2 regions of the Paenibacillus sp. VMFN-D1 genome follow, and region 2 is predicted to be linked to the other one. Evidence: riboswitches for the same ligand, from Rfam matches in the RefSeq annotation. Region 2 holds a riboswitch; the other holds the start of a gene.

Region 1 (8,444 bases), on a different contig from region 2:
TCACACCAGTATAGTGGCCGTCCTTCTTTCCCGGCAAGCAGGGAGGTGACTCTACGATACGGTTACTCTGCTTTGGGGCCAGGGGGCACCAGCTCGGCGATGCCGCCCATATAAGGCCGAAGGGCGTTCGGAATGTAAATCGAGCCGTCTTCCCGCTGATGGTTTTCCAGCAGCGGGATCAGAATGCGGGGCGAGGCCACCGCCGTATTGTTCAGCGTATGGCAATACTGCAGCCTGCCTTCCGCATCGCGGTAGCGGATGTTCGAGCGCCGGGCCTGGAAGTCGAGCAGATTCGACGACGAATGGGTTTCGCCGTAGGCTCCGCGGCTCGGCATCCAGGTTTCGATGTCGTACTGCTTATACGTCTTCTGCGACATGTCTCCGGTGCAGACGGCCATCACCCGGTAAGGAAGCTCCAGCAGACGCAGGATCTCCTCGGCATGGCCGGTGATTTCCTGAAGCATCGCCTCCGACGCTGCGGGATCGTTCTCGCAGAGGACGACCTGCTCGACCTTGGCGAACTGGTGGACACGGTACAAGCCGCGTACGTCGCGGCCCGCCGAGCCGATTTCCCGGCGGAAGCAGCTCGACACGCCCGCGAGCCGGATAGGAAGGGCGGCGTCGATCACTTCGTCGCTGTAGTACGACACCAGCGACACCTCCGAAGTGCCGACGAGCCACTTGTCCTCACCGGCCAGCTCATAGGTCTGATCCTTCCCGGTAGGGAAGAATCCCGAGCGGGCCAGCGCTTCGGGACGGACCATGACCGGCACGTCCATCGGCGTAAATCCGTGCGACGCAAGGAGGTCAATCGCCAGGCGCTGCACGGCCAGATGCAGGAACAGGCCAGCTCCCTTCAAATAATAGCTGCGGCTGCCCGCCGTCTTGACCCCGCGCGGAATATCGAACAGATCATGCAGCTCGCCGAGCGTGACATGATCCTTCATCTCAAAATCGAATTGCCGCGGCGTCCCGATCCGGCGGACTTCCACATTGTCGCTGTCGTCCTTGCCAATCGGCGTGTCCTCCGAGACAACGTTGGGGGCGAGCAGCATCAGTTCCTCAAATTTGCTGGTTGCCTCGCGCAGACCGGCTTCGCAGCCGTCCAGGCTGCGGTTAATCTCCTTTACTTGGCGCTTAAGCCGCTCTGCGGCTTCGTCCTGGCCCTGCTTCAGCAGCCCCGCGATGATCTTGGTCAGCTCATTGCGCTGCGCCCTTAGCGATTCCGTCTCCTGCAGCAGCCTTCTTCGCTTCTCGTCCCATTCCAGCAGATCGTCCACCTGAAAGGGGATGTTTTTTTGCTCCGCGACTTGCTGTACCTGCTCCTGATGGTCACGGATGAACTGAATGTTTAGCATCGATACCGTCTCCTTTGTCTCTTTGTCCTGTAAAAATGCAAAAAGCGCCCTCATCCCTTGGGACGAGGAGCGCTTGCTCGCGGTGCCACCCAATTTGACCAGCCTGCCCGAAGGCAGTGCCGATCCGCTTGGTTCCGCGATAACGGACGGAGGCCGGTTAACTTAGAGAGAGAATGGTGAAGCCGCTGCACCGTTGTGCTGCGTACACATGGGAATCGCCATCCGCTCCGGTCGAAAACGCCTCACAGTTGGATGCTGTTCATCGGCGTAATGTCACTGTTCAGTTCTTTGCGGTTTAGTATAGCGTAAACCGATCAAAAGCACAATATACGTACATCCCTTACCTGGATGAATACTCCTCCAAAAGCTTTTGTATGCTTTGGTGAATGCGGAGCAGGCTCTCCACATCGGAAGCGGGGAGCTGCTCAAGGGCATACGCCATAGCTTGGTAGGAGCGGGGCTTAGCCGCCGACTGAAGGGAACGCTCCCGTCCATCAGCGGTAAGGCTCAGCTTGACCTCCCTGCGGTCTGTCTCGGAGATAACACGGTCCACCAGTCCCGATTGGACGAGGCCTTCCACTTGAACGCTAAGGGTGCTTTTAGGAGAAGAGAGACGCTCGGTTAATTCTCTTAGTGTCATGCCGGGCGCGGTATACAGCGTGTTCAGGATGGCGAGCTGCAGCACGGTTAATCCCAGGCCCTCCGCGTTGCTGCGGGTAAACTCCAGAAGGCGTTTTTGAATGCCAGAAAAGGATTGAACGACTTCACCGGCCAGCTTGATTTGAGGATCTTGGCGTTCTTGGTGATCCATGGCTCAGGCAACCTTTCGTTTATTAATTTGTTCAATGATGAACAGTTCGAGTATGGACAAATTATATGCGGATCTGGGGCATTTTTCAAGGTTCAAATCTCCGATTCAGGGTTAAAAACAAGTACCACATTCTAACGAAAGAAAGGTGATCACGATGATCGGACTCGCGATTTTGTTTTTGATCATTGCCATCGTAGCTGCGATTTTCGGCTTCTTCGGCATCGTTTCTGCGCTCGTTGGCGTCGCAAAGGTGCTGTTCTTCGTCTTCCTGATCCTGTTTATTCTGTCGCTGATTTTTGGCAGAAGACGGAGCAGTTGACGCTAGCTGCGCCGCTGATCCCGTTCATACGAACACTCGATAAGAGCAGAAAAGGCTTGCGCCCACATACGTGTGGGACAAGCCTTTTTTTGGGTTGAGAGAATTCGAAACGCATACGTTTTATCCGGTCCGCATGCTGGTATTTGCAGCAGGCTTTCGCGCGGGCTTCCGCCAAAACAAGGTCAGGCTTTGGGTGGTGCACCAAAGCGCAAACAGCAGAAACAGCACCGACCAGGCTATGGCAGGGAGCACCGTCATGTGGGCCAGGTTGGCCGCGTCACCGGCCTGCCGCGGATGGGTCAGGGAAGTGATGGCCAGGGTAAGCGGCCCGACAACCGATTCTTCCAGGCAAAGGAAGGCGAGCAGAAGGTAATAGAAGTTGCGCACGGTGCTGCCCAGCAAATAAAACACGATGTTCAGCGCCATAAAGATGACGAGCCACCAAACGCCGTAGCTGTTCCGGACAAAAAAGAGCAGGTTGACGGCAGCCAGCAGCGTGATCAGGATCAGCCCGGCGGCCTGCTTGCGTTTCGCGTACCCGTAGAATAGAAGTACAGCGAAGATGGATGCGATCGTATACCCCGACAGCGAGACGAGCACGGAGCTCCAGCCGGAGGATAAATAGGAGTAGGTGGTCCCGCTGTGATCGGCATTGAGCTCGATGCGCAGAACCCTTCCGGAGAGCAGCAGGGTGACGACCGCATGGCCGAACTCATGAATCATCGTATCCAGGGTGCGGAACCAGGAGGAGAACGGGATCAGCCGGGTCAGAATCGCGGATGCGACAAGAAACAATACAGCCTTCAAGGATTTATTCACGGGCAACGGGCAGCTCCTTTCCAAACGGTAACATGCGGATCTAATCTTTTGTTCCATCATACACGATCCAATGAAAAAGGGAAGCGCAGCGGAGCTGCACTTCCCGGTTGTTGCGAAACTAGTATATTGCAGGCGAGCGGCTTACAGATCGTCGAATCCGTTGTCGTCGCCGACTTTGCCGTAGTTGCGGGATTTGGCTTCAAAAAAGTCCGTTTTGGTGGCGTTCAGCGCCTCGTCGGAGAAAGGACGAATCCATGGCATGCAGTTGGAATCCACGCCTTCGTAGCCTTTTTCCATCCCCATCATTTTCAGGCGTTTGTTGGCGATGTATTTGATGTAGTCGGACAGCTCATTCAAATCGATGCCTTTGACCTCGCTGAGCGTGTAATGCGCCCAGTTCGTTTCCAGCTCAACCGCCCGGTCGATCGTGCGGTAGACGTAGTCCATGTTCTCCTTCGTGTTCAGCTCAGGGAAATCCTTAAGCAGCTGCTTGAACACTTCGCCGAAGAAGTAGCAGTGCTGGTTCTCGTCGCGCTGGATGTAGGAGATCATTTGGCTGGTCGCCATCATCTTCTGGTCACGGGCCAGGTTGTAGAAGAAGGCGAACGTGCTGTAGAAGAAAATGCCTTCCAGGATCAGGTCGGCCACAAGTGCTCTAAAGAACGTTGTCGGATTCTGCTCGTCGCGGAACTCCTGGTAAATTTCCGAGATGAAACGGTTGCGGTCGAGCAGCACCGGATCATGCTTCCAGTATTCGAAAATCTCTTTCTGCTCCTGCTCCGATACGATCGAAGAAAGCACGTAGGAGTAGGATTGGTTGTGCACGACTTCCTGCTGCCCGATGATAGCCGAGATGGCCTCCAGCGAGGAATCGGTAAAATAACGCTTTACGTCGCCGATGAACATCGTCTGCATCGAGTCCAGCACGGCTAGCAAAGAAATGTTGATCTTGAAGGTGCGCTGCTCTTCCGGATCGAGGTTGACGAACTGCTGCGCGTCTTTGGCCATCGGAATTTCGTCGGCGATCCAGTGGTTCAGCAGCAGAACTTTATACAATTTGTACATATGGGGCATACGGATATCGTTCCAGTTCAGGATGCCCGAGCATTCTCCTTCGATGATGCGGGTCGAGCGGTTCGGCGCTTCGGTGTTAAAAATCTTTTGCATTTGCATACTCGATTCCTCCTCGTAGTTCTGTTTTTACTTGCTTATATATCAACATCCACCGCAGAATGCTGTAATCCATATCAGTTGATCTAAATCATTCATCTCTTTCCCAAAAAATCTGTCTAAATGGTTTTGTACTTATCATGATGCAGTAGTGTATTTATAAGGTTTGATACAGTAGCTCTTTCCCGTTTTTAGTTGGCAGTTTAGCCGGACGCGTGGCGAGCTCCCGCATTTTGCAAAGCAAAACAGGGAGCAAAGCCGCGCGACGCAAGAGGTCTCCGAGAATCGAGGAGACCACCACTCGCACCGCTCAAACGTAAAAGCGTGTCCCCCATAACCTGCAAAGCAGGAGGGGGACGAAAGCGACTCTCAGCACATATTCACATCAAAAAAATCCGCCACCCGCCGGTCATCCGCCAACATTCCGGGTGTCCAGAGGGCAGCGCCCTCGGGGCCCTCCCTTGGAAGGGAGGGTTTGGGAGGGATCGAAAAAGGTTTTAGCTTTTAACAAATTTTACGATGCACACGACTCGCACTCTTCAATCGTCAGCGCACGGCTGCGGACGTAGTACGTCGTTTTGATGCCGGCTTTCCAGGCGTGAAGGTGAAGCTCCAGGAATTCCGTCGCCCGGATATCCGGACGAACGTACAGATTGAAGCTTTGAGCCTGGTCGATATGGCGCTGACGCGCCGCGGCCATCTTGATAGACCAATGCTGGTCAATCAGGAATGCCGTTTTGTAATACCAGATCGTCTTCTCGGACAGGTCCGGAGCCGGGTTGGCGATCTTGTAGGTCGTTTTTTCCTCGTAAGACAGAAGGTCGTACAGCGGATCGATGCTGGCGGTGGAGCCGGCAATGATCGAAGTCGAGCCGTTCGGCGCAATGGCGAACAGCCAGGCGTTGCGGACGCCGTTCTGCTGCACTTCCTGCTGGAGCTCTTTCCACTGCTCGGTGGTAACGAACTTGCCTTCATGCTCGCCGTCGACATAACCGCGGCTGGTGAAGTAAGCGCCGTTCTCCCAGTCGGAGCCTTTGAACTTCGGATAGTGGCCTTTTTCTTTGGCCAGCTCCATACTGGATTTGACGAGCAGGTAGTTGATTTTTTCGTATAGATTGTCGTTATATTCAACCGCTTCGTCGGACTCCCAACGGATGCCTTCAAGGGCGAGCAGGTGATGCAGGCCGAAGGTGCCGAGTCCAACCGCACGGTATTGGCTGTTCGTATATTGGGCTTGCAGGACTTCAATGTTGTTGATGTCGATGACGTTATCCAGCATGCGTACCTGGATCGGCACCAGACGGTCCAGCACATTGTCCGGAACGGCACGGGCCAGGTGAATCGAGTTCAGGTTGCAGACGACGAAGTCGCCGGGAACCTTGGAAATGACGATCCGGGTTTGGCCGTCTTTGGTCACGAGTTCTTCTTTTTCCACCACGGTGGCGGACTGGTTCTGCATAATTTCGGTGCACAGGTTGGACGAGTAGATCATGCCATGTGCACGGTTCGGGTTCGCACGGTTGACGGTATCCCGGTAGAACATGTACGGCGTGCCGGTTTCCAGCTGCGATTTCATGATGCGCTTCATAATGTCGATCGCAGGCACCGTAATTCTTGGAAGCAGCGGGTGGGCAACCGCCTCGGCGTACTTCTCGCGGAACGATCCTTGTCCGACCGTTTCGTCATAATAATCCTCAAGACCCGCCGGACGGCCGTTGGCATCCTTCCAGCCCATGATCTTCTTCACTTCATGCGGGCAGAACAGGCTCCACTCGCTGCGAGCTTCGACCGCCTCCATAAACAGGTCAGGCAGGCACACGCCATGGAACACGTCATGCGCTCTCATGCGCTCGTCACCGTTGTTCAGCTTCAGGTCCAGGAAGGCCAGGATGTCTTTGTGGAAGACGTCCAGGTAGACGGCAACCGCACCTTTACGGGTACCGAGCTGGTCAACGCTGACCGCCGTGTTGTTCAGCTGGCGGATCCAAGGGATGACGCCGGAGCTGGTGTTCTTGTGACCGCGGATGTCGGAGCCGCGCGCCCGGACTTTACCGAGGTAGACGCCGATGCCGCCGCCCATTTTGCTGAGACGGGCCACGTCGGTATTGGAGTCGAAAATCCCTTCCAGCGAGTCGTCCACCGTGTCGATAAAGCAGCTGGACAGCTGTCCGGCGACCTTCTTTCCGGCGTTGGACATCGTTGGCGTAGCGGCGGTCATGTATAGGTTGCTCATGGCCCAATACGCTTCCTTCACGAGCTCAAGGCGCTTGTCCTCTGGCTCGGTGTGCATCAGGTACATGGCGATGACCATGTAGCGCTCCTGCGGGAGCTCCATGACGCGTCCGTCGAAATCATGCGCCAGGTAGCGGTCGGACAGGGTCAGCAGCCCGATATAGTCGAACAGCAGGTCGCATTTGTAATCGATGCAGCGGCCCAATTCTTCAATTTGCTCTTTGGTATAGCAGGTGAGGAGCTCCTCGCGGTAGATTCCTTTTTGCACCAGCTCGGTAATGAGAGGGTAGAACGCACCATATGGCTCGTCAGGATAGGCTTTGTAGCGGCGGTTGTAAGCGGCCTTCTTGTACAGGGAGGTCAGCAGCGAGCGCGCTGCGGCGAACTTCCAGTTCGGCTCCTCCTTGGTGACCAGCTCAAGCGCCGACATCGTGAACGCGCTGCTGATTTCGTCGCCGGTGACTTCCTCGCGGCGCAGTTTGCTCTGCACGCCCCGGAGGAGGCGCTCCTTGTCCAGGGTCTCCAGCCCCTCCAGGATTCGGTCGGCATAAACGGAGAGACGGATTTCATCAAAAGCCAGCTGGCGGTTGTTCGGTTTGGTAACGAGCTGCGGCATGGTGCAGATCTCCTTTCAAAGTTTGTATATTTGGTATAACGGAAAGTAGGACGATGCTGTTAAGAGGGAGCTCTTGCTGTGCTTGCCCATACAAAAGGCATTTCCGAAGAACCTGAAGCACAGGTACGAAAATGCCGCTAGATCCCGTATGCCCTATTTACGAGCATGGGAAAAAATATCTATCATCCTATGTATAGATATCGACTGGCATCACGCACCTATTCCTCGTAGGCCTTTCGTGAGACAAAACAGGCAGGTCTCCTGACTCCCGAAAATGCGATATTCGGCGCCTTCCCGTCCGCATTGACGGACAGTGGCCTTAGCCGATATCGTGCCGAAAGCTCGGAGCTCTCGGCCTTCCGGTTACAGTGGCGGGACCGTGACGGATTCACACCGTGCTTCCCTATTATGAACGCCTGGCAAATTCAGCCGTGTTCACCTGTTTCCACTATATTTGGTTGCTTTCATACTAATTTAACCCAATATCTTGTGTTTGTAAACATAGTTCCTCTTAAAAGACGAGCAATGAGAATTATACCAGATGGACCCCCGGGGCGCTACTGTGAACCATTGGAGATTAACCTCTAGAGGGGGCTGAAAAGGTAGAAATCGGGCGGAATTTGCAGGAAAAACGCGAATAAAAAATTTTGCGGGCTATCCTTTTGCGATTCCGCAGGCGGTCGGGTACAATAAAATTAGGAATAAAGTTCGATCCGCTTGCAAAAGGATAAAGGAGGCGCACGACCATGGCAATTGCAGAGGTAACGATCATTCCGATCGGAACGGCAACGACCAGCCTGAGCTCCTATGTGGCACAAATGCAGCAGGTGCTGGCGGAGCAGAAGGGGATCAGCTACGAGCTGACGTCGATGAGCACGATCATCGAGGGGGCTCTTCCGGATGTATGGCAGGCGATAGCGGCCCTTCACGAAGCACCGTTCCTGGCCGGCGCGCAGCGCGTATCCACTTCGGTCAAAATCGACGACAGACGGGACAAAGCCTCTTCCAGCGCCCAGAAGCTGCAATCGGTCCGCGACAAATTGAAATAAATTCCAATCGCAATGAAGTATTGCATTTTGGAGAAGAAGTTGTATAATAGTTTTTGTTTGACGGAAAATT
Region 2 (8,444 bases):
GCCGGCCAGGTTCATATTGACGATGTCACGGTCCTTCAGATTAATCTCGGCCGGGCTGCCTGCGCCTTCCATCACGACGATGTCGTACTGCCCGCGCAGCCTGTCGAGGGCTTCCAGCACCGTGTCCTTCGCTTCCGGCAAAAAGCGGCTGCGGTAATCGGTCGCGCTCATGTGTGCCAGCGGGCGCCCGTGAACGACGATCTGCGAATGCATATCGCCCGTCGGTTTGATCAGGATCGGGTTCATATCGGTGGTCGCCTCGATCCCGCAGGCTTCAGCCTGCATCCCCTGCGCCCGTCCGATTTCCTTGCCGTCCGCGGTCACGTAGGAATTCAGCGCCATATTTTGCGACTTGAACGGTGCCGTGCGGTATCCGTCCTGCACGAAGATCCGACAGAGCGCCGCGGTCACGACGCTTTTGCCGACGTCCGAAGCCGTTCCCTGCAGCATCAGCACGGCCCCCGGAGAGCCGTCCTTCCGTGTTGTATCGGTTAATTCCATCGCGTCTGCCTCCTAGTCAAAAACGGTAGATGAGTATGGTCAGCACGAGCAGAAGCACAGTCTCAATGCCCTCGTTCAGCGCGCCGTAGGTGTCGCCCGTTAAGCCGCCGAGCTTGGCGTTCATCCGCTGCCCTGCCCACCATCCGGCAGCCCATGCCGCCAATGGAAGCAGCAGCCAGGCTAATCCGGCATGAAGCCAGGTGATGCCTCTATAATTCCATATCCCGGCAGGTCCGTAGGGAAGCAGCGGAGACAGTAGCGCCGCGATCAGGGTGAGCCCTGCCGCCAGCAGGAAGGACTCCATGCTCTGCTTCCGGGTCATGCCGTTGAAATAGCTGCCCGCCAGTCCCTCTTTGCCCCGCGCCATCGGCCAGGAGACCATCGCATGGACCATGAACCAGCGGCTCCATACCGGCGGCAGCAGCAGAAGCAGCGGCGGAAGGCCGCCGAGCAGCAGCGAGTAAATCAGCGATGCCTTCAGCAGCAGGAGAAGCACACAGGCCATGACGCCCATGGCTCCGACCCGGCTGTCCTTCATGATCTCCAGCATCCGCTCCCGCGAGCGGTAGCTGAGCAGGCCGTCCGCCGTATCCATCCAGCCGTCGAGATGCAGGCCTCCGGTCAGGCCGACCCACAGGATCAGCATGAGAACGGCGGCAGGAAGCGGCGGAAGCAGATACGAAGCGGCCGCTCCGCCGATCCAGACGGTCAAGCCGACCGCCAGCCCGACCAGCGGATAGAAGCGCGTACTCCGCCGAAATAGCTCTGGCGTATAATCCAGGGTCATCTTGACCGGAAAACGGGTCAAAAATTGAAAAGCGGCCGCAGCCGCCTGAACGTTCATTTTCATAGGTGATACTCCCTGCTCTTGAGCTCGATCGGAATGCCGGCCGTCACCAGAAAAACCTGGTCGCTGACGGCCGCTACCTTGCGGTTCAAGATCCCCGCATAATCGCGGAACACCCGACCCAGCAGGTATTCCGGCACGATGCCGTCGCCGACCTCATTGGTGACCAGCACCAGCGGAGCGGGATACGCCTGAATCTGCTCCACGAGTTGGTTGATGGCCTCCATGAGGCGTGACTCCATATCCTCCTCGCCCTCCAGCGCCAGGAGCGTATTGGACAGCCACAAGGTCAGGCAGTCCACCAGCACGGCCGGCGCACGATCTTCCGCGGATGAAGTTGCGCCAGCGGGATCAGCCTGCCCGGTGCGCAGCGTCTGCAGCAGCTCCGCCAGCCGCAGCGGCTCCTCCCGGGTTTCCCAGGGATACGCCGCCTCCGTGCGCTGCTGCCGATGGAGGGCGATCCGCTCCTCCATCTCCCGGTCAAAGGCCTGCGCCGTCGCCACGTACACCGCCTGGCCAGCGTGGGCCATCATCCAGCGCTCCGCAAAGGAGCTCTTGCCGCTGCGGGCGCCGCCCGTTACGAGTACGCTCACTCGGACGTCACCGCCTCGCCGCCGGAGATGCCGGCGCTTTCGAAGGTGGCCATCTCGCGCACGATGCGGCACGCCGCGTCCACCAGCGTCAGGCCGAGCACGCCGCCGGTGCCTTCGCCGATGCGCATGTCCAAGTCAAGCATCGGCGCCAGCCCGAGCTCCTGCAGCAGCAGGCGGTGCCCCTGCTCATGCGAGGCGTGGGACGCGATCATGTATTCCGCGGCCAGCGGACAGATTGCCCGCGCCAGCAGAGCAGCGGCGCTCGAAATAAACCCGTCGATGACCACGGGACATCGATGGGCGGCCGCGCCGAGGATGACCCCGGCCAGGCCGCCGATTTCGAGCCCGCCGACCTTGGCGAGCACATCGATCGGGTCGGCCGCGTCCGGCGCGTTGACGGCGAGCGCCTTCTCGATGACGCCAATCTTATGAAGCAGGCGCTCGTCGGTCAGGCCTGTCCCGCGTCCGGCTGCTTCCTTGACCGGCGTGCCGGTCAGCGCGCACATGACGGCCGAGCTGGCCGTCGTGTTGCCGATGCCCATTTCGCCGGTAACGAAGATGCGGACGCCTTGCGCCACCGCTTCCCCGACGACGGCGATGCCGGTCAGGATCGACTGCTCCGCTTCCTCGCGGGTCATCGCCGGCCCCTTGGCCATATTGGCCGTCCCGTACCGCACCTTGCGGGACACCAGCTGCGGATGGGCAAGGTCACTCTTCACCCCGATGTCGACGCAGACGATGTCCGCGCCGGCCTGCCGCGACAGCACGTTGACCGCTGCGCCTCCGGCGAGAAAATTGAGGATCATTTGCGGCGTCACTTCCTGCGGGAAGGCGCTGACACCTTCCTCGCACACGCCGTGGTCCGCAGCCATGATGATAACCTCTTTGCGCTCGAACAGCGGTTTCGTCTCGCCGGTTATGCCGGCCAGGCGGATTGCCAGCGACTCCAGCTTGCCGAGGCTGCCCGGCGGCACCGTCAGGTTGGCGATATGGGCTGCCGCCTCCTTCGACGCGGTCTCATCCAGGGGCTGAATCCGCTCCACGTACTGCTTCACAAGTTCGTTCATCTTGCATCTACTCCCTCTCTCGTAAAACTGCCTTCAAACCGATCAACTCACAGCCCGCCTACTTCCGCACTCGTTCTCCGAGCTGCTTTAATCCTACCGCTGCCTAGTCACCAGTACCTGCGGAATACCGCTGACCGGATGGGGAACGATGACCGGCTCAATGCCGTACACCAGACGGATCGTTTCCTCGGTCAACATGTCTTCCGGCGTTCCCATTCCGACCGCCTGCCCGTCCCTTAATACCAGCAGTTTATCACAAAACTGCGCCGCCAGGTTCAAATCATGCAGGACGGCGACGACCGTGATGCCCTCTTCCTTCCGCCACTGCGCCACCAGCTCCATGAACTGGTGCTGGTAACGGATGTCCAGGTAAGTCGTCGGCTCGTCAAGCAGCAGAATCTGCGGCTCCTGCGCCATCACTTTGCCAAGGGCGACGCGCTGGCGCTGCCCGCCGCTCAGCTCATCCAAGGGGCGGTCGGCAAGTTCGTGCAGCTGCAGCTTATCCATAATGCCCTCAATCAGGACGTCAGGATCGCCGCCCTCGTCCCGTCCGAGCCAATCCTGATACGGGTAACGTCCCATCTCCAGCACTTCCCTGACCGGATAATGAACAGGAGGAAGGCCGTCCTGCTGGAGAACGGCCATCATGCGGGAAAGGATTTTCCGGTTATAGGCAGAGGCAGGTTTACCGTGAATCAGTACCTCGCCGCTGCTGGCCTTTTCCACGCCGGAAACCAGCTGCAGCAGCGTCGACTTGCCGCTGCCGTTCGGCCCGATAATCCCCCACCATTCGCCTTCCTGGACCGACCAGTTGAGGCCATGGAGAGCTGTAATGCCGCCATACTGCTTCCCTGCTTCCCTGATCTCGATCATGTCCATCTCCCCTTCCGCTGCTTTTTGTTCCGGTACAGCAAATAGGCAAAAAACGGAGCGCCTACGAAGGCCGTCACCACGCCGAGTGGAATCTCGGTCGGCGCCAGCAGGGAACGGGCGATCGTGTCGGCCCAGACCATAAAGACAGCTCCGCCGATGGCCGACAGCGGCACGATCAACCGGTAATCGGGACCGGTGATCAGCCGGATCACATGCGGAATGACGAGTCCGACGAACCCGATAATGCCCGCAACCGACACCGCGGCAGCCGTGAGCAGCGTGCTGACGAGCAGCACCCCCAGCTTCACGCGATCCACGTTCATCCCCATATGGGCCGCCTGCCGCTCACCTAAGGACAATAGATTCAGCGCGCGGGCCCGGCTCCAGACCACCGCAAATCCCACCAGAAAATACGGCAAAAGGATGGCCGTATACGACCATCCACGCAGGCTGAGGCTGCCCATTGTCCAATATATAATTTCATTGATCGTCCGGTTCGACATCGCCGAAAGGAAGGATACGACCGCTCCGAGAAAGGACTGCATTACCACACCGGACAGAATCAGACTGTTCGTCGGAATTTTCCCGCTCTCCCTGGCCAACGCGATGACCATCCACAGCGTCAGCATCCCGGTCACGAAAGCGACCGCAGGCAGCGTCCAGCCGCCGAAAAACGAATACTGCAGCCCGAAAAAGATCAGGAACGACGCGCCTACTGCCGACCCCGAGGAAACCCCGAGCGTAAACGGATCAGCGAGCGGGTTGCGCAGCACCCCCTGGAACCCCGAGCCGGCCACGGCCAAAGCCGCGCCGACCAGCATGCCCAGTAGAATCCGCGGCAGCCGAACCTTCACGATAATCTGCTCAAACGATGCGTTCCACGTCGGGTCGATATGGCTCCCGATCCATGGAATCCGGTGCAGTAGAATGAGGGCGATGTCACGGACCGGCAGCGCGACCGAGCCAATCCCCAGACAGATCAGCAGGGTCAGGACGAGCAGGACGATGCCGATTCCTCCATAGCCTGCCAGCTTTTTGCTCATTATTTAAACAGGTCCGGATAAATGGCTTTCGCCACTTCCTTCAAGCCCTGCGTGACACGCGGGCCCGGACGGCTCAGCAGATTGTCGTCAAGACCGATGACCGCGTCGTTCTTCACGGCTGTAATCTGGTCCCAGCCGCTGCGGCCTTTAATGATATCGCCAAGGCTTTTCTTCGTCTTCTCGTCGATGACGCTGTTGGCATACAAAATCACGTCCGGATTGTCCTTGATGATTTTCTCTTCGCTGATTTCATTCCATCCAACTGTATCAGAAGCAATATTAGTTCCACCAGCAAGATTAATTATCTCATCCATAAATACTCCTTTGCCCGCTGTCCAGCCTGGGGAGAATTCAATATATACCTTTTTCTTCTGCTCCGGCGTCAGCGATTTTACCGCTTCAGTAACCTCATTTTCCTCCTGCTTCATCTTTTCGACCACCGCTTTGGCTTCCGCCTGATGATCGGTGATGAGGCCGTAGGTTTCGATATTTTTGATGACGTCATCGACCGTTTTCGGATCGGTCTTGAAAATTTGAATGCCGAGGTCGCGCAGCTTCTTCACCGCTTCCTTGCTCATCGAAATGCCCGTGAACACGATGTCCGGCTGGGCCGCAATGATCGCTTCCTCGTTCGGTTTAGCAATGCCGCCCATTTTCGCCTTGGACTTGGCTGCTTCCGGATAATCATCATAATCGGACACCCCAACGATCTCGCTGTCCAGCCCAATCGCAAAGAGTGCCTCCGTTTCCGCCGGAGATACCGAGATGATATGCTTCGGCGCTTCCTTGAAAGTAAAGGACTCTCCGGTCGCATCCTGAATGGTCAGCGGATAGGTTGTTTTCAGTTCGTCTGTCTTTGTCTGCGACGCGCTGTTATCCGTGCTTTGCTCCGTTTGGGCAGCAGGCTGCTGCGAGGCGGAGCTGTCTTCCTTCTTGGCGCCGCAGGCACTCAGCGATAAGGCAAGCAGCAGCGCCGCAAGGCCTGTGGACCAGCGTTTCAACGTTACGTTCATGATTTCGTTCTCTCCCTCTTTGTCTATCGAATAATTTGCACAAAAGAGGCCTGACCGGTATACGAAAACGGAATAAACCTGACGGAAATGCTAGAGTTGCAGCGCCGCTGCTCACCATGAGCAGGTGTATGGCGTCTGTCGCTCCATTCTTTGTCAACTAAAAAACCCTGACTCTTGTTCGATCAAGAATCAGGGATTACGTCTGCACGGAACATCCCGCGGCATCGCCGCGATGGACCGGTGTGCCTTGTGGCATGCTGCGAGGCCAAGAGTTCAAGCCAATGCTTGCTTGGGCCGCGGCGAACATGCGTTATGAAGGGCACGTGAAACGTAATCCTTTCCTCGAAGGACCGTCATTTCCTCTCGTGAGGCAGGTCTCCTGACTTACAGGCTGGATAAAATCGTCCCCGCCTTCCCATCCCGTGTAGCGGCGGAACAGTGGCTTCCTGGGGACATACCTGTTTACAGTGGCGGGACCGTGCCGGAGTTGCACCGGCTTCCCTTTTCACCCGGATCAACGCTCGCCTTATACGGCAGACAGCTTCCGGGACCTCACAAGCACTCCTATTCAATTATCCTGGCCATGCTTCTTTTGTCCTGATTATAGGGGAAAAGCCTGCGGGTGACAATGGAATTTTTGTGTCCGGCACTTGCCGGGATACATGTCCGGTCGCATGCCGGGGCATGTCCGGACCCGAGCCCGCAAGCATGTCCAACCCCGGGGGAACGGACGATTCGGGAAACACGTCCTCGTATGCCGGCGGCCTGAGTCGATTCGCCGCTTTCTGCTGGCCAGAGTGCAGGCAAGACCCTGACCGGTCAATGCCGACCATTACCTTGTTTGCATCCTCTCTCAAGCTTCATTCACCAGCTTGCCGTTCCAATCGCCGGTTTCTTCAGTGAAGCTCAGCCGGATCCGCAGCAAACTCCCGGGCTGAACATGAACGTCCCAGAAGGACAGCCCCGGGACGAGGCTGACCGCAAGCTGCCGCAAGACGCCGCCATGGGCGACGATCAGCATCTCCGGCGGAACCGGCGCTTCGGGGCTGGTGCCTTCCGGTCCTTCCGACCGGGAAAGAGCCGCCTTGTTGTCATCGCTCGTTTGTGATCCGGGAAGTGCCGCCTCACCAATCTCGATCCTTTGCGATTCGGGCAGTTCCGCCGCGCCAGTCTCATTCCCTTGCGATCCGGGCAGTGCTGCCTCACCAATCTCGATCCTTTGCGATTCGGCAAGTTCCGCCCAGCCAATATCGCTTCCTTTCGATCCGGAAATTGTCACCCCGCCAATTTCGTTCCTTTGCGATTCGGAAAGTGCCGACCCGCCGTCGTTCTGGGCCTCTGCCAGTCTGCTGCATGCCCCTTCCACATCCTTCAACAAGCTGCCGATAAACCCGTCGACCCTCCCGGCAAAATCCGCCCATGACTCCCCGCCCGGCGTCGTCACCTGCTGCGGCGAATCGATCCACTGCCGGTATAGGGGCTCATGCTGCAGCTGCTCATAGGTATGCCCTTCCCAGGCGCCAAAGTCCATTTCCCGCAGCCTCGGGTCATACGTCGCAGTATCTGCGTGCGGCGGACTGATGATCGCCAGTGTCTCCCGGCATCGGGCCAGGTCGCTGCAATATACGCCGTGGAACGCCTTCCCGGCCAGCTCCCGGGCCAGCGGCGCAAGCTCATCCCTGCCGCCCGGATCCAGCGGGATATCCGTATGCCCGAGGTAACGCTTCTCCCGGTTCCACCGCGTCGTGCCGTGCCGGACCAGCAGCAGATCGACCTGTTTCGCTAGGACGTCCATAAGCTGCCCCCTGCCGCCCACAGCACGGCGATGCCCAGCAGAATAAAGATGACCGATACCGTGATAAGCAGCCGGATCGTCATCGTGATGTCGCGCGCCTCCATCGGGCGCAGCGCCTCGCCCATGTAAGCCCGGAACGAGACGACGCCGTGGTACACGTTCTCGCCGCCGAGCCGGATGCCGAGCGCGCCCGCCACCGCGGATTCGGGGAAGCCGCTGTTCGGGCTCGGATGGCGGCGCGCGTCCCGGCGCACGGTGCGCCAGGCTCTGGCGGCGTCCAGACGCAGCAGCCAGGCGGACAGCACTAGGATGCCCGCAGTGATCCGGGCGGGAATGAAGTTGGCGATGTCATCCAGCCTCGCCGACGCCCAGCCAAGATGCAAATATTTGTCGTTCTTGTAGCCGACCATGGAATCGAGCGTGTTCACCGCCCGGTAGGCCATCGCCAGCGGCGCGCCGCCGATGATGGCGTAGAACAGCGGAGAGACGACGGCGTCGACGATATTTTCCGCCACCGTTTCGACCGTGCCGCGGACGATCTCCGGCTCGTCCAGGTGGGCAGTGTCCCGGCCGACGATCATGCCGAGCGACTTGCGCGCCTCCGGCAGGTCGCCGCGCCGCAGATGGCCAAGCACTTCCTTGCCGGCATCCTTCAGGCCCTTGACGGCGATCGTCGTGGCGATGAGCACCGCCTCCACCGCCCAGGCCAGCC

Evidence for each region. A riboswitch is a leader RNA that binds a small molecule or an ion and turns the genes downstream of it on or off. The one in region 2 is predicted to bind cobalamin.
Region 1: linked by a shared signal. The riboswitch ahead of C7820_RS21645 (ribonucleoside-diphosphate reductase subunit alpha) and the one ahead of C7820_RS16430 (ABC transporter substrate-binding protein) in region 2 are both predicted to bind cobalamin.

Annotation. Positions count from the first base shown of each region.
Region 1 covers NZ_QRDU01000003.1:132,891-141,334, reverse strand. Annotated here, with positions in the region: gene serS (serine--tRNA ligase) at 63-1,358, opposite strand; gene C7820_RS33530 (hypothetical protein) at 1,348-1,524, shown strand; gene C7820_RS21665 (MarR family winged helix-turn-helix transcriptional regulator) at 1,699-2,169, opposite strand; gene C7820_RS21660 (DUF1328 domain-containing protein) at 2,324-2,488, shown strand; gene C7820_RS21655 (M50 family metallopeptidase) at 2,609-3,307, opposite strand; gene C7820_RS21650 (ribonucleotide-diphosphate reductase subunit beta) at 3,449-4,480, opposite strand; gene C7820_RS21645 (ribonucleoside-diphosphate reductase subunit alpha) at 4,992-7,325, opposite strand; cobalamin riboswitch at 7,560-7,783, opposite strand; gene C7820_RS21640 (MTH1187 family thiamine-binding protein) at 8,072-8,374, shown strand.
Region 2 covers NZ_QRDU01000002.1:253,220-261,663, reverse strand. Annotated here, with positions in the region: gene C7820_RS16460 (cobyric acid synthase) at 1-501, opposite strand, end outside; gene cobS (adenosylcobinamide-GDP ribazoletransferase) at 518-1,351, opposite strand; gene cobU (bifunctional adenosylcobinamide kinase/adenosylcobinamide-phosphate guanylyltransferase) at 1,348-1,941, opposite strand; gene cobT (nicotinate-nucleotide--dimethylbenzimidazole phosphoribosyltransferase) at 1,938-3,008, opposite strand; gene C7820_RS16440 (ABC transporter ATP-binding protein) at 3,102-3,881, opposite strand; gene C7820_RS16435 (FecCD family ABC transporter permease) at 3,878-4,924, opposite strand; gene C7820_RS16430 (ABC transporter substrate-binding protein) at 4,924-5,937, opposite strand; cobalamin riboswitch at 6,290-6,507, opposite strand; gene C7820_RS16425 (histidine phosphatase family protein) at 6,791-7,732, opposite strand; gene cbiB (adenosylcobinamide-phosphate synthase CbiB) at 7,720-8,444, opposite strand, start outside.